Regions from separate parts of the Phyllobacterium sp. RCAM01083 genome, predicted to be linked through region 3. Evidence: riboswitches for the same ligand, from Rfam matches in the RefSeq annotation. Region 3 holds a riboswitch; each other region holds the start of a gene.
The links. Region 3 has a riboswitch for cobalamin ahead of ACZ25R_RS16315 (DUF1636 family protein). Riboswitches for the same ligand answer to the same signal wherever they lie in the genome.
Positions count from the first base shown of each region.

Region 1: linked by a shared signal. The riboswitch ahead of ACZ25R_RS12920 (CbtB domain-containing protein) and the one ahead of ACZ25R_RS16315 (DUF1636 family protein) in region 3 are both predicted to bind cobalamin.
Region 2: linked by a shared signal. The riboswitch ahead of ACZ25R_RS07355 (aromatic ring-hydroxylating oxygenase subunit alpha) and the one ahead of ACZ25R_RS16315 (DUF1636 family protein) in region 3 are both predicted to bind cobalamin.

Region 1 is NZ_JBVFZN010000005.1:1,263,267-1,266,534, forward strand. Features, by position in the region: gene copD (copper homeostasis membrane protein CopD) at 1-751, opposite strand, end outside; gene copC (copper homeostasis periplasmic binding protein CopC) at 751-1,122, opposite strand; gene ACZ25R_RS12915 (histidine phosphatase family protein) at 1,209-1,805, opposite strand; cobalamin riboswitch at 1,853-2,003, shown strand; gene ACZ25R_RS12920 (CbtB domain-containing protein) at 2,036-2,245, shown strand; gene ACZ25R_RS12925 (CbtA family protein) at 2,258-2,998, shown strand; gene ACZ25R_RS12930 (hypothetical protein) at 3,137-3,268, shown strand, end outside.
Region 2 is NZ_JBVFZN010000005.1:128,321-131,588, forward strand. Features, by position in the region: gene ACZ25R_RS07345 (L-fuconate dehydratase) at 1-566, shown strand, start outside; gene ACZ25R_RS07350 (DUF1868 domain-containing protein) at 646-1,356, shown strand; cobalamin riboswitch at 1,468-1,667, shown strand; gene ACZ25R_RS07355 (aromatic ring-hydroxylating oxygenase subunit alpha) at 1,793-3,037, shown strand; gene ACZ25R_RS07360 (FAD-binding oxidoreductase) at 3,045-3,268, shown strand, end outside.
Region 3 is NZ_JBVFZN010000005.1:1,933,341-1,936,608, forward strand. Features, by position in the region: gene ACZ25R_RS16310 (transglutaminase family protein) at 1-1,208, opposite strand, end outside; cobalamin riboswitch at 1,363-1,575, shown strand; gene ACZ25R_RS16315 (DUF1636 family protein) at 1,682-2,044, shown strand; gene ACZ25R_RS16320 (ABC transporter ATP-binding protein) at 2,171-2,977, shown strand; gene ACZ25R_RS16325 (ABC transporter substrate-binding protein) at 2,977-3,268, shown strand, end outside.

The DNA.
Region 1 (3,268 bases), 670 kb from region 3:
CATACCGGTTGATCAGGGCCAGTCCGGTCAGCACCACAACCAGAATGATCTTCAGCGCCAGCAAGGCCTGATAGAGGGATGTCCAATCAGCCGGCAGACGTCGAAGGACGAGCGTGGTATTGACCACGCCGGATGCGATCACCAGTGCGACGGCCGCATGACCGGCCGACGAAAACCGCATCAGCGCCGTTTGCGCAGTCACACGCCATTCCGCCTGGCGCAACCGGCCAAGGATCAGCACGACCGGTATCAGCGCGCCGATCCACGCGCCGCCCGAGAGCACATGCACCATATCGTTAAAACGGTGGGCCGCGCCGATCCAGCCCTCCCGCATTGTGGCATGGCCGGAAAATGCCAGGCTTGCCAGAAGCAGCCCCGAAGCCATGGCAAGAGCGATGGACGCGCGGCGTGGCGAGAGAGCCAATGCGGGCAACAAAAGCAGGGCCGCCGCGACCTGTATCGCCCAGCCGCGGCCGACGCTTGTCTCAAGCAGCACGTCGCGGATGGTTCCGAGATCGACGGCATCGCTCCAGCCCTGCCCGATCATTCCAGCCTGCAGCGGCAGAGCGGCAAAGATCGTTCCGATAGCCAGAAAGACCGCGATCCCGCTCGCAGGACGCAGGCGCTCCCCGATCTCCAGCGCCAGGGGTTTGGGCACAAGCAGTGCGAGATAGGCAAACGCGCCCCACAGGAACATCGTGGACGTATTGTGCACGAACCTGCACAGAACAAGCGTGGTCTCCAACCCCATCAGGGTTTGACGGTGAATGTATAGCTGCCCTTGGTCTTGTGACCGTCGGTGGAAAGTGCGGTCCAGTTCACGGTATATTCCCCCGACGCGAGGGGGGCCGACAGCGGAATAACCAGTGTCTTGTGGTCGTTGATCGACAGTTTGGCCTGTCCCGTCGATATGGTCGCCTTGCCCGGGCCAGTGATCGTTGCACCTGAGAATTTCAGGTTCAAACCCTCGGAAAATGTCAGATCGATCTCGACGGGCGAGACCTTCACGATGGCGTTTTCGGCCGGAACTGCCGATTCAAGATGGGCGTGCGCCAATACCTGCCCCAACAGGCCGGCATTAAGGACCGTTGCGACAGCAAAAATACGAATGAGCCGTGACATGAGAACTCCTGTGAGCGGGCGGATTTGACGGATCCGGAGAAAGGGTGCGACCGCGCGGCGAAAGCTAAGCCTGATTTTTGCCGGGATCATGGCAGAATCCCTGTGGGATGCGGCGGCACGCAGGCGGCAGCGCGAAGCATCCACCGGCGGCCGTCGCTGCTCATTTCCGTACAGCTGCGCGGCTCGACATCGATGCGCCAGAATGCGGAATCCGGTGCCTGCAACACGCTCAGAACAGCGGCACGAATGACGGAAGCGTGCGTCACCACGATTGTGTGACCGCCATCATGCATATGCGCGCTCATCCAATCTGCAATCCTGACGAGAAAATCATGGATGGATTCGCCGCCATGCGGGGCCGAGGCGGGATTGTTCATCCAGTCCGTTACATCGTCCGGGTGAGCTTCGTGGACAGCGGCGAGTGTCCTCCCCGCCCATTTCCCGTAATCGATATCCGCCAACGCCGCATCGACAACGGATACCAGACCCAGGGCATCGGCGGTTTGCCGGGCGCGCAGCGCCGGACTGATCAAAACACGGTGCGCACGGCGCAAATGCCCGGCAATAGCCTGCAGGTTTTGGGCTTCCCCGGGTTCAAGCGCTTCGTCGGCGGGGAAAGCACCTGTGCGGACCGCCGGTGTGGCGCCATGGCAAACAAGGGTCAACCGCGTGGCTCTGGTCAAAATATCCCTCAAAACCCTCAGGAAAAAACCGGAAACAGCCTGCAGACCGTTCATTGACAGTCTGCGGCGCGCACAGATATAACCGTGCTGTTGCGAGTTTGGAAGCCGGTGAAATTCCGGAGCGGTCGCGCCACTGTAATTAATCAGTCCTTTTTCACTGATTGAAAGCCAGACCCTGGCCGCAACATCATTTATTCCGTTAGTGAACGCGTCATTCTGGGAGAAAATTCATGTCCGATATCGCTCTTACGCCGTCAGCAGGCGTCACGCCCATTCCTCTTGGCGAAGTCTTGCCCTGGGCCATTTTCGGCGGGCTGATCATGCTGCTCGCAATCTATTTCATTGGTGCGGAAGAAGGTGCGATGTCGCTCTTCTCGGGCATGTATGTGCACGAATTCGTTCATGACGGCCGCCATCTCCTCGGTTTTCCCTGCCACTGAGGAAACAAAACAATGACAAGAGATCTTTTGATCCGCGGCATGATCGCAGGGGTCATCGCAGGGTTATTGGCGTTCGGGTTTGCCCGGGTGTTCGGTGAACCGCAGGTTGATCATGCCATTGCCTTCGAGGAAAAGATGAGCCAGGCGGCCGGCGCAGCGGCTGAACCGGAGCTTGTCACGCGGGCGACACAGGCCGGCATCGGCCTGTTTACCGGCCTTGTCGTCTACAGTGCCGCGCTTGGCGGATTGTTCTCCCTGGTCTTTGCCTTTGTGCATGGCCGGGTCAGTTCCCTCAGCCCGCGCAGTACGGCGGCCCTGCTGGCGCTCGCAGGTTTTGTGGCAATTGTTCTCGTTCCCTGCATCAAGTACCCGATGAATCCGCCTGCGGTTGGCAGCCCGGATACCATCGGGGCCAGAACGGAACTGTTCTTCGTCATGCTGGTGGTTTCGCTCGGTGCCCTTGCGGCGGCTGTGGGTCTGGCAAAGCGCCTTTATGCCCAGCACGGCGCATGGAACGCGACATTGATGGCCGGTGCCGCCTATGTCGTGTTCATTGCGCTGGTGCAATACGCGCTTCCCGCCATCAATGAAGTTCCCGAACAGTTCTCACCGACCGTTCTCTGGAACTTCCGCGTCGCATCGCTGGGCATCCATGTGATCGTCTGGACAACGCTTGGTCTGCTCTTCGGCGCTTTGGCTCAACGGGTTCTGGCCGGACAGCGTCCGCGCTATCGCCTGCATGCGGCACGCTGAGCGCAGTCGCGCCATTCCTGAACGCCCGCGGGCGTTCAGGCTTCCGCTGCCGATGGGACTGTCATGAGACCGCAACGCTTCGATATCCCCATGGGATGCCCGGGAGGCTGGCTTCTGGCTCTGCTCTCATGCTTGTTCATGCTGCAAACCGAAAGCGGCTGGGCGCACCGCAGCAGCGCCGGTACCGATACATCGGGCATTTCCATTCCAAGCCTGTCCCATGGTGAAATGGCGGTTATCGCCGACTACCGCAAGCCGATCCTCGATCTG
Region 2 (3,268 bases), 1.8 Mb from region 3:
TCGGGCCGGACCGTATCCTGATGATCGATGCGAACCAGGTCTGGGAAGTGGGCGAGGCCATCGACTGGGTCAACAAGCTTGCCTTCGTCAAGCCGTTCTTCATCGAGGAGCCGACCAGCCCGGATGACGTGGCGGGCCACCGCAAGATCCGGCAGGCAATCAAGCCTGTGAAGGTCGCGACCGGCGAGATGTGCCAGAACCGCATCATGTTCAAGCAGTTCATCGCCGAAGGCGCCATCGATGTGGTGCAGATCGATTCGTGCCGGATGGGCGGCCTCAATGAAGTGCTCGCCGTGCTGCTGATCGCCGCCAAATATGAACTGCCTGTCTGGCCGCATGCGGGCGGTGTCGGCCTGTGCGAATATGTGCAGCATCTGTCGATGATCGACTACATCGCCGTGTCGGGGACGAAGGAGGGGCGGGTGATCGAATATGTCGACCATCTGCACGAACATTTTGTCGATCCCTGCAACATCCGGGATGCCGCTTATATGCCGCCGTCGCTGCCGGGTTTCTCGATTGAAATGAAACAGGCGTCGATCGAGGAATATCTCCACCGGCCATAGAAAAGGGGCGGGGCTTCATCAGTCTGACAAAGAGCTGTCCTATGGCGGTTGCATCGTCTTCTCTCGTCACGGGGTTCCCATGCTCGACCTGATCAAGCCTTCGCTTGCCCGCTTTGCCGCCAGCCTGCATCCGGAACCGCCGGTGCATCTCGGCCGGCGCTACAACGGCGCGGGCGTCTTTCAGCCGGAACCCGGCAATACGGTGGTCTGCCATCTGGTGAAGGGCTCCGAGTCGGAAGCCTCGGTCATTGCCGTGCGCGACCGGATGCTGGCGATGCCCGATGCCGGCCAACTGGCCTTTACCCCCGTCTCCAGCCTGCACATGACGCTGTTTCAGGGCATTATCGAATATCGCCGCCGCCCGTCCTATTGGCCGGATGATGTTCCACTGGAGACAAGCATCGACGACATGACGCGGCTTTATGTGGATCGCCTGCAGGATTTCGAGGGATGCGGGCCGTTCAACGTCGAGGTGATCGACGTCACGCCCGCGGGCCTGACGGTGGCCGGTGCGAGCGAATATGACGAGCGCATCATGCGCGCCTGGCGCGACGAACTGGCCGTGCCGTTCGGTTACCGGCATCCTGATCACGACACCTATGTCTTCCACATCACGCTGGCCTATCCGATCGCGCGGTTCCCGGACGAAAGGCTCGGGGCCTGGCAGGAACTTCTGGATGATTGCCTAGCATTCATCCGGCGTGAATCGCCGGTCATTGCGTTGAATCCGCCCGCATTCTGCAGTTTTGCCGATATGAATCATTTCGAGGAACTGGTGGTTCTGGATTGAATCAGAGGCCGTTTGATCGCCAATCTGCGACATAGTGTACACGCGCCCGGCGTGTCGTCTTACGTAAATGCGATGTCGTTTCCGCACCTATTCTTTTTGGGTGCCGGATGCTTTTATCGGGGCACTTGAGGTGCCGCTTTTCTAGGGAAGCGGAGAATTGGGAAGCCGGTCGGAAACCCGGCGCTGCCCCCGCAACGGTAGTGGAGTGAAACACGGCATAACAGCCACTGGGTCACAACCCCGGGAAGGCGTCGTGACAGCCGATACGGCAACTCCAGAGCCCGGAAACCAGCCTCGGTACCAAAAACCGACTGATCGCGGTGGGCGATCAAGGAGCATGATTCTGTGCGGGCACCAGCCGGTGGCTGGCCGTGCAGGCGTTCTTCCTCCGTCACCACCAGTCAGTTCTTTCGCAACATCGAGGCGAGGACACGACATGGATATACGCAACGAACTGCTCCGGAACCTGAGAAACCGGAAACCCGGCTACGGCCTTGAACAGTCTTTCTATTCCGATCCGGATTATTTCCGGCTGGATATGGAGAACATCTTTTATCGCGACTGGCTGTTCATCGGCCATGATTGCGAAGTCGCCAAGCCCGGCAACTTCTTCACGGTGCAGGTCGGCGACTATCCCGTGGTCATCGTGCGCGACCGCCAGGGCCAGATCCGGGCTTTTCACAATTCCTGCCGCCATCGCGGCTCGCGCGTCTGCTCAGCCGAGCGCGGCACGTCGGCCAAGCTCGTCTGCCCCTATCACCAGTGGACCTACGAGCTCGACGGGCGCCTGCTGTTCGCCCGCCAGATGGGCGATGATTTCGACGCCAGCCAGCACAGCCTGAAGCCGGTGCAGTGCGAAAGCGTCGGCGGTTACATCTTCATCTGCCTGGCGCAGAATCCTGTCGATTTCAGCGCGACGCGCGCACTGATCGAACCCTATCTCGCGCCGCACCACCTCACCGAAACCAAGGTCGCCTATCAGAGCACCATCGTCGAAAAGGGCAACTGGAAGCTGGTCTGGGAAAACAACCGCGAGTGCTATCACTGCGTGGCCAATCATCCCGAGCTGTGCAAGACCTTCCCGGAAGCGCCGAGCGTGAGCGGTGTCCAGGGCGCCGCAGACGATCCGGAAATTGCCGCGCATTGGCAGCGTTGCGAAGCGGCAGGCCTGCCCAGCATTTTCCGCATGTCCGATGACGGCCAGTACCGCGCCACCCGTGTGCCGCTGCTGCGCGATGCGGAAAGCTATACGATGAGCGGGCGCCGCGCCGTCGGCCGGCAGCTCAGCGACAGTGTCAACGAGAAGCAGATCGGCTCGCTGCTGCTGTTCCATTACCCGACCACCTGGAACCATATCCTCGGCGACCATGCCATTTCCTTCCGGGTGCTGCCGCTCGGCCCGGATGAAACGCAGGTCACCACCAAATGGCTGGTGCATAAGGATGCGGTCGAGGGCGTGGATTACACCATCGAGGAACTGACGCATGTCTGGCTCGAGACCAATGACCAGGACCGCCGGATCGTCGAGGAAAACGCCTTCGGCATCCGCTCGCCCGCCTACGAGCCCGGACCCTATTCGCCCGAGCATGAAGGCGGCGTGCTGCAATTCCTCGAATGGTACTGCAGGTTCATGGAAGAGCGTCTCTCCGGCGGCGATACGCGGCTCAGCAAGGTAGCATAGGTACACAATGAACATGGGCGTTCCTCAGTCTTACCCGCACCTCGACCAGATGCAGCCATGGAATGACCGGCTGCATCTGCTGGAGTGTCTGTCGATCATCGAGGAAGCGCCGAATGTGAAGACCTTCACATTCCGTTCCGACAACCAGAACTGGTTCCGCTATGAGCCGGGCCAGTTCATGACCTTCGAGCTGCCGGTGCAGCCCGAAGCCGTCCTGCGCACCTATACGCT
Region 3 (3,268 bases):
TTGCCGTCCTTGCGCCAGTAAAGCGAGAACGTCCAGCGCGGCAGGCTCTCGCCCGGATACCACTTGCCCTGCCCGTAGTGCAGAAAACCACCCGGCGCAAAACGCTCGCGCAGCCGCCGGATCAGCTTGTCGGCCTTTTCGCGCTTGGTCGGCCCGACCGCATCGGTGTTCCATTCGCCCGATTCGAAATCGTCGATGGACACGAATGTGGGCTCGCCGCCCATAGTCAGGCGCACATCCCTCTCGTTCAGGATCGCGTCCACCTTTTCGCCGAGCGCATCGAGCGCATTCCAGGATTCGTCGGAAAAGGGCTTGGTGATGCGCGGGTGCTCGGATACGCGCGTCACCCGCATATCGAAACCGAATTCCACATTGGCGAATTCCGCCATGCCGGAAATCGGTGCGGCATTGCGGTAATGCGGGGTGGCGGCAAGCGGTACGTGGCTTTCACCGGTCAGAAGCCCGGAGGTGGGGTCGAGACCGATCCAGCCCGCCCCCGGCAGGTAGACTTCGCACCAGGCATGCAGATCGGTGAAATCCTTGTCCGTTCCGGCGGGACCATCGATGGCGACAAGATCGGGCTTCAGCTGGATGAGATAGCCGGAGACGAACCGCGCGGCAAAACCGAGATTGCGCAACACCTGCACCAGCAGCCAGCTTGAATCCCGGCACGATCCCGAGCGCAGGTTCAAGGTTGCGTCCGGTTCCTGAACCCCGGTTTCCATGCGGATGACATAGCCGATCTCGCGCTGGATACGTGCGTTGAGATCAACGACGAAATTCACCGTGTTCGTCGGGCTGCGATCGATGGTTGCAAGGAAAGCCGAAACCAGCGGTCCTGCCGGTTCCGGTTTCATATAGATCGACAGGTCGTCGCTGATCTCTTCGGGATAGCTGAACGGCCAGGTCTCGGCGACCGGTTCGACGAAGAAATCGAATGGATTGTAGACGGTCATATCAGCGACGAGATCGACCTCGATCTTCAGCTCCGTCACCGGTTCGGGAAAGACGAAGCGGGCGAGGAAATTGCCGTAGGGGTCCTGCTGCAGGTTGACGAAATGATTGGCCGGACTGACTTTCAGGGAATGACTGAGAACTTTTGTCCGGGAATGGGGTGCCGGCTGGAGCCGGATGATCTGCGGCCCGAGCATGATGGGCCGGTCATACCTGTAGTGTGTCAGATGATAGACTGCTGCGTGAATTGCCATATCGCCTCAAAAGTCTGATTCAAAAAACTGCGGTTCCACAAATGCTCCCAGCACTCTAACGCGTTACCGGCCAATTGAAATCTTTCATTTGCCAAAAATTTTGGCAGCGGCAAAAATTGCCGCATAAACGTGCTTGCAACTGCGCGGCTGGCCGCATAGCATCCGCGCCGATGGTTTCTTCCGCACGACAACGCGGGAGATGAAAAGGGAACACGGTGAGGCGTACCCAAAAGGGACCGAGACCGTGGCTGCCCCCGCAACTGTAAGCGGTGAGCGATGCCTGACATGCCACTGACCGGAAGGTCGGGAAGGCAAGGCGAAGCTGAGACCCGCGAGCCAGGAGACCTGCCATCTCATCTACAATTCGAACCGGACGGGGTGTGCCGGGAGCGATGCGATGTCCTCTCCCGCATTGTCGCGATGGTGCATTGGCCGCGTTCCCCTAACCTTTGTCCACAAGGCAAGGCACCGGCATGACCACGCCAAGACCCGATCACCAGATTATCGTCTGCACCCTGTGCAAGGCGGTCGACGGCCTGTCACGACCGGGACAGGCCCTTGCCCACAGGCTGCAGGCGGAACTCGATGGCCAGCTCGGCTATGAGGTGCGCGGTGTTGGCTGCATGGCGGGCTGCGAACGACCCTGCACGGTGGCGTTCCGGGCGCCCGGCAAGGCGCAATATCTCTTCGGCGATATCGATCCCGCCACGGACTTTGCCGATCTTCTGGACTTCGCCCGGATGTATCACGCGCTCGCCGATGGCTGGTCCAAGGCATCACAGCGCCCGCAAGGCCTTTGGGACAAGACTCTCGCACGCATTCCGGCGCACCTATGATACATCAGGCATTGACCAATGTTATAACGTTACTATACGAGAACGACGCGTCCGCGATAACGCGACGACGTTTACCGGTTGGGATTTGACACCATGTGCCTTGCCTGCAGTCACGGATATCCGCCCATGAGCCATGTTGCCCTGCGTGCCGACGAGGTGACGTTCCGCACCGCCGGCCAGACGCTGGTGGACGAGGTATCGCTCGACATCGTGCGCGGCGCGCGACTTGCCATTATCGGGCCGAATGGCGCGGGGAAATCCACGCTTTTGCGCATGCTGGCCGGGCTGCTGCGCCCCTCCTCCGGCAACGTCCATCTCGACGGTACGGCAATAGACCGGCTGCCGCCGAAGGAACGGGCCAGGAGATTTGCCTTCGTCGGCCAGACCGACATGCCGGACCCGCAATTGCTGGTTGACGATTATGTCTCCCTTGGCCGCATTCCGCACACCGGCACCCTGACCAAGGCGAAGGACCGGGATATCGTGACGGAAGCCCTGCTCCGCGCCGGGATCGCCGCGTTTTCGCGCCGTCCCATCGGCTCGCTCTCCGGCGGCGAAAGGCAGCGCGTGCAGCTGGCGCGCGCCATCGCCCAGCAGCCTGACATCCTGTTTCTCGACGAACCCACCAATCACCTCGACCCGAAGGCGCGCAGCGAATTGCTGGCGCTGGTGGCCGGTCTCAATGTGACTGTTATAGCGGTGCTGCACGACCTGCCGCTGGTGGCGCCGTTTGCCACCCACGTTGCCGTCATGCATGCCGCCCAGCTCGTCGCCGCCGGCACGCCCGACGAAACGCTGACGCCGCGCATCGTCAGCGATGTCTTCGATCTCGATGTCCTGCGCCTGCGCCATCCCTCGCAGGATCGCGATCTCATGGTGTTCGAAGCACCCGGACCAACCACAAAACAAACTGCTCAGCTACGGAGAATTTGATGAAAAGAATGCTGCTCGCCCTCGCCTTGTCGGCGCTGTCCGCCCCCGCATGGGCGTTTCCCGTGACGGTCGACAGTTGCGGCAAGCCCGTCACCTTCGAGGCCGCGCCCAAGCGTGCGGTCATCCAGGACATCAACATGAGCGAAATGGCCTTCGCCCTGCACCTGCAATCCTCGATGGTCGGGGTTTCGGGCATTACCGGCTGGTACAAGCTCGACGACGCCTTCAAGAAACAGCTGGGCGCCATTCCCGAGCTTGCGCCGAAATATCCGACCCTTGAAAATCTCATTG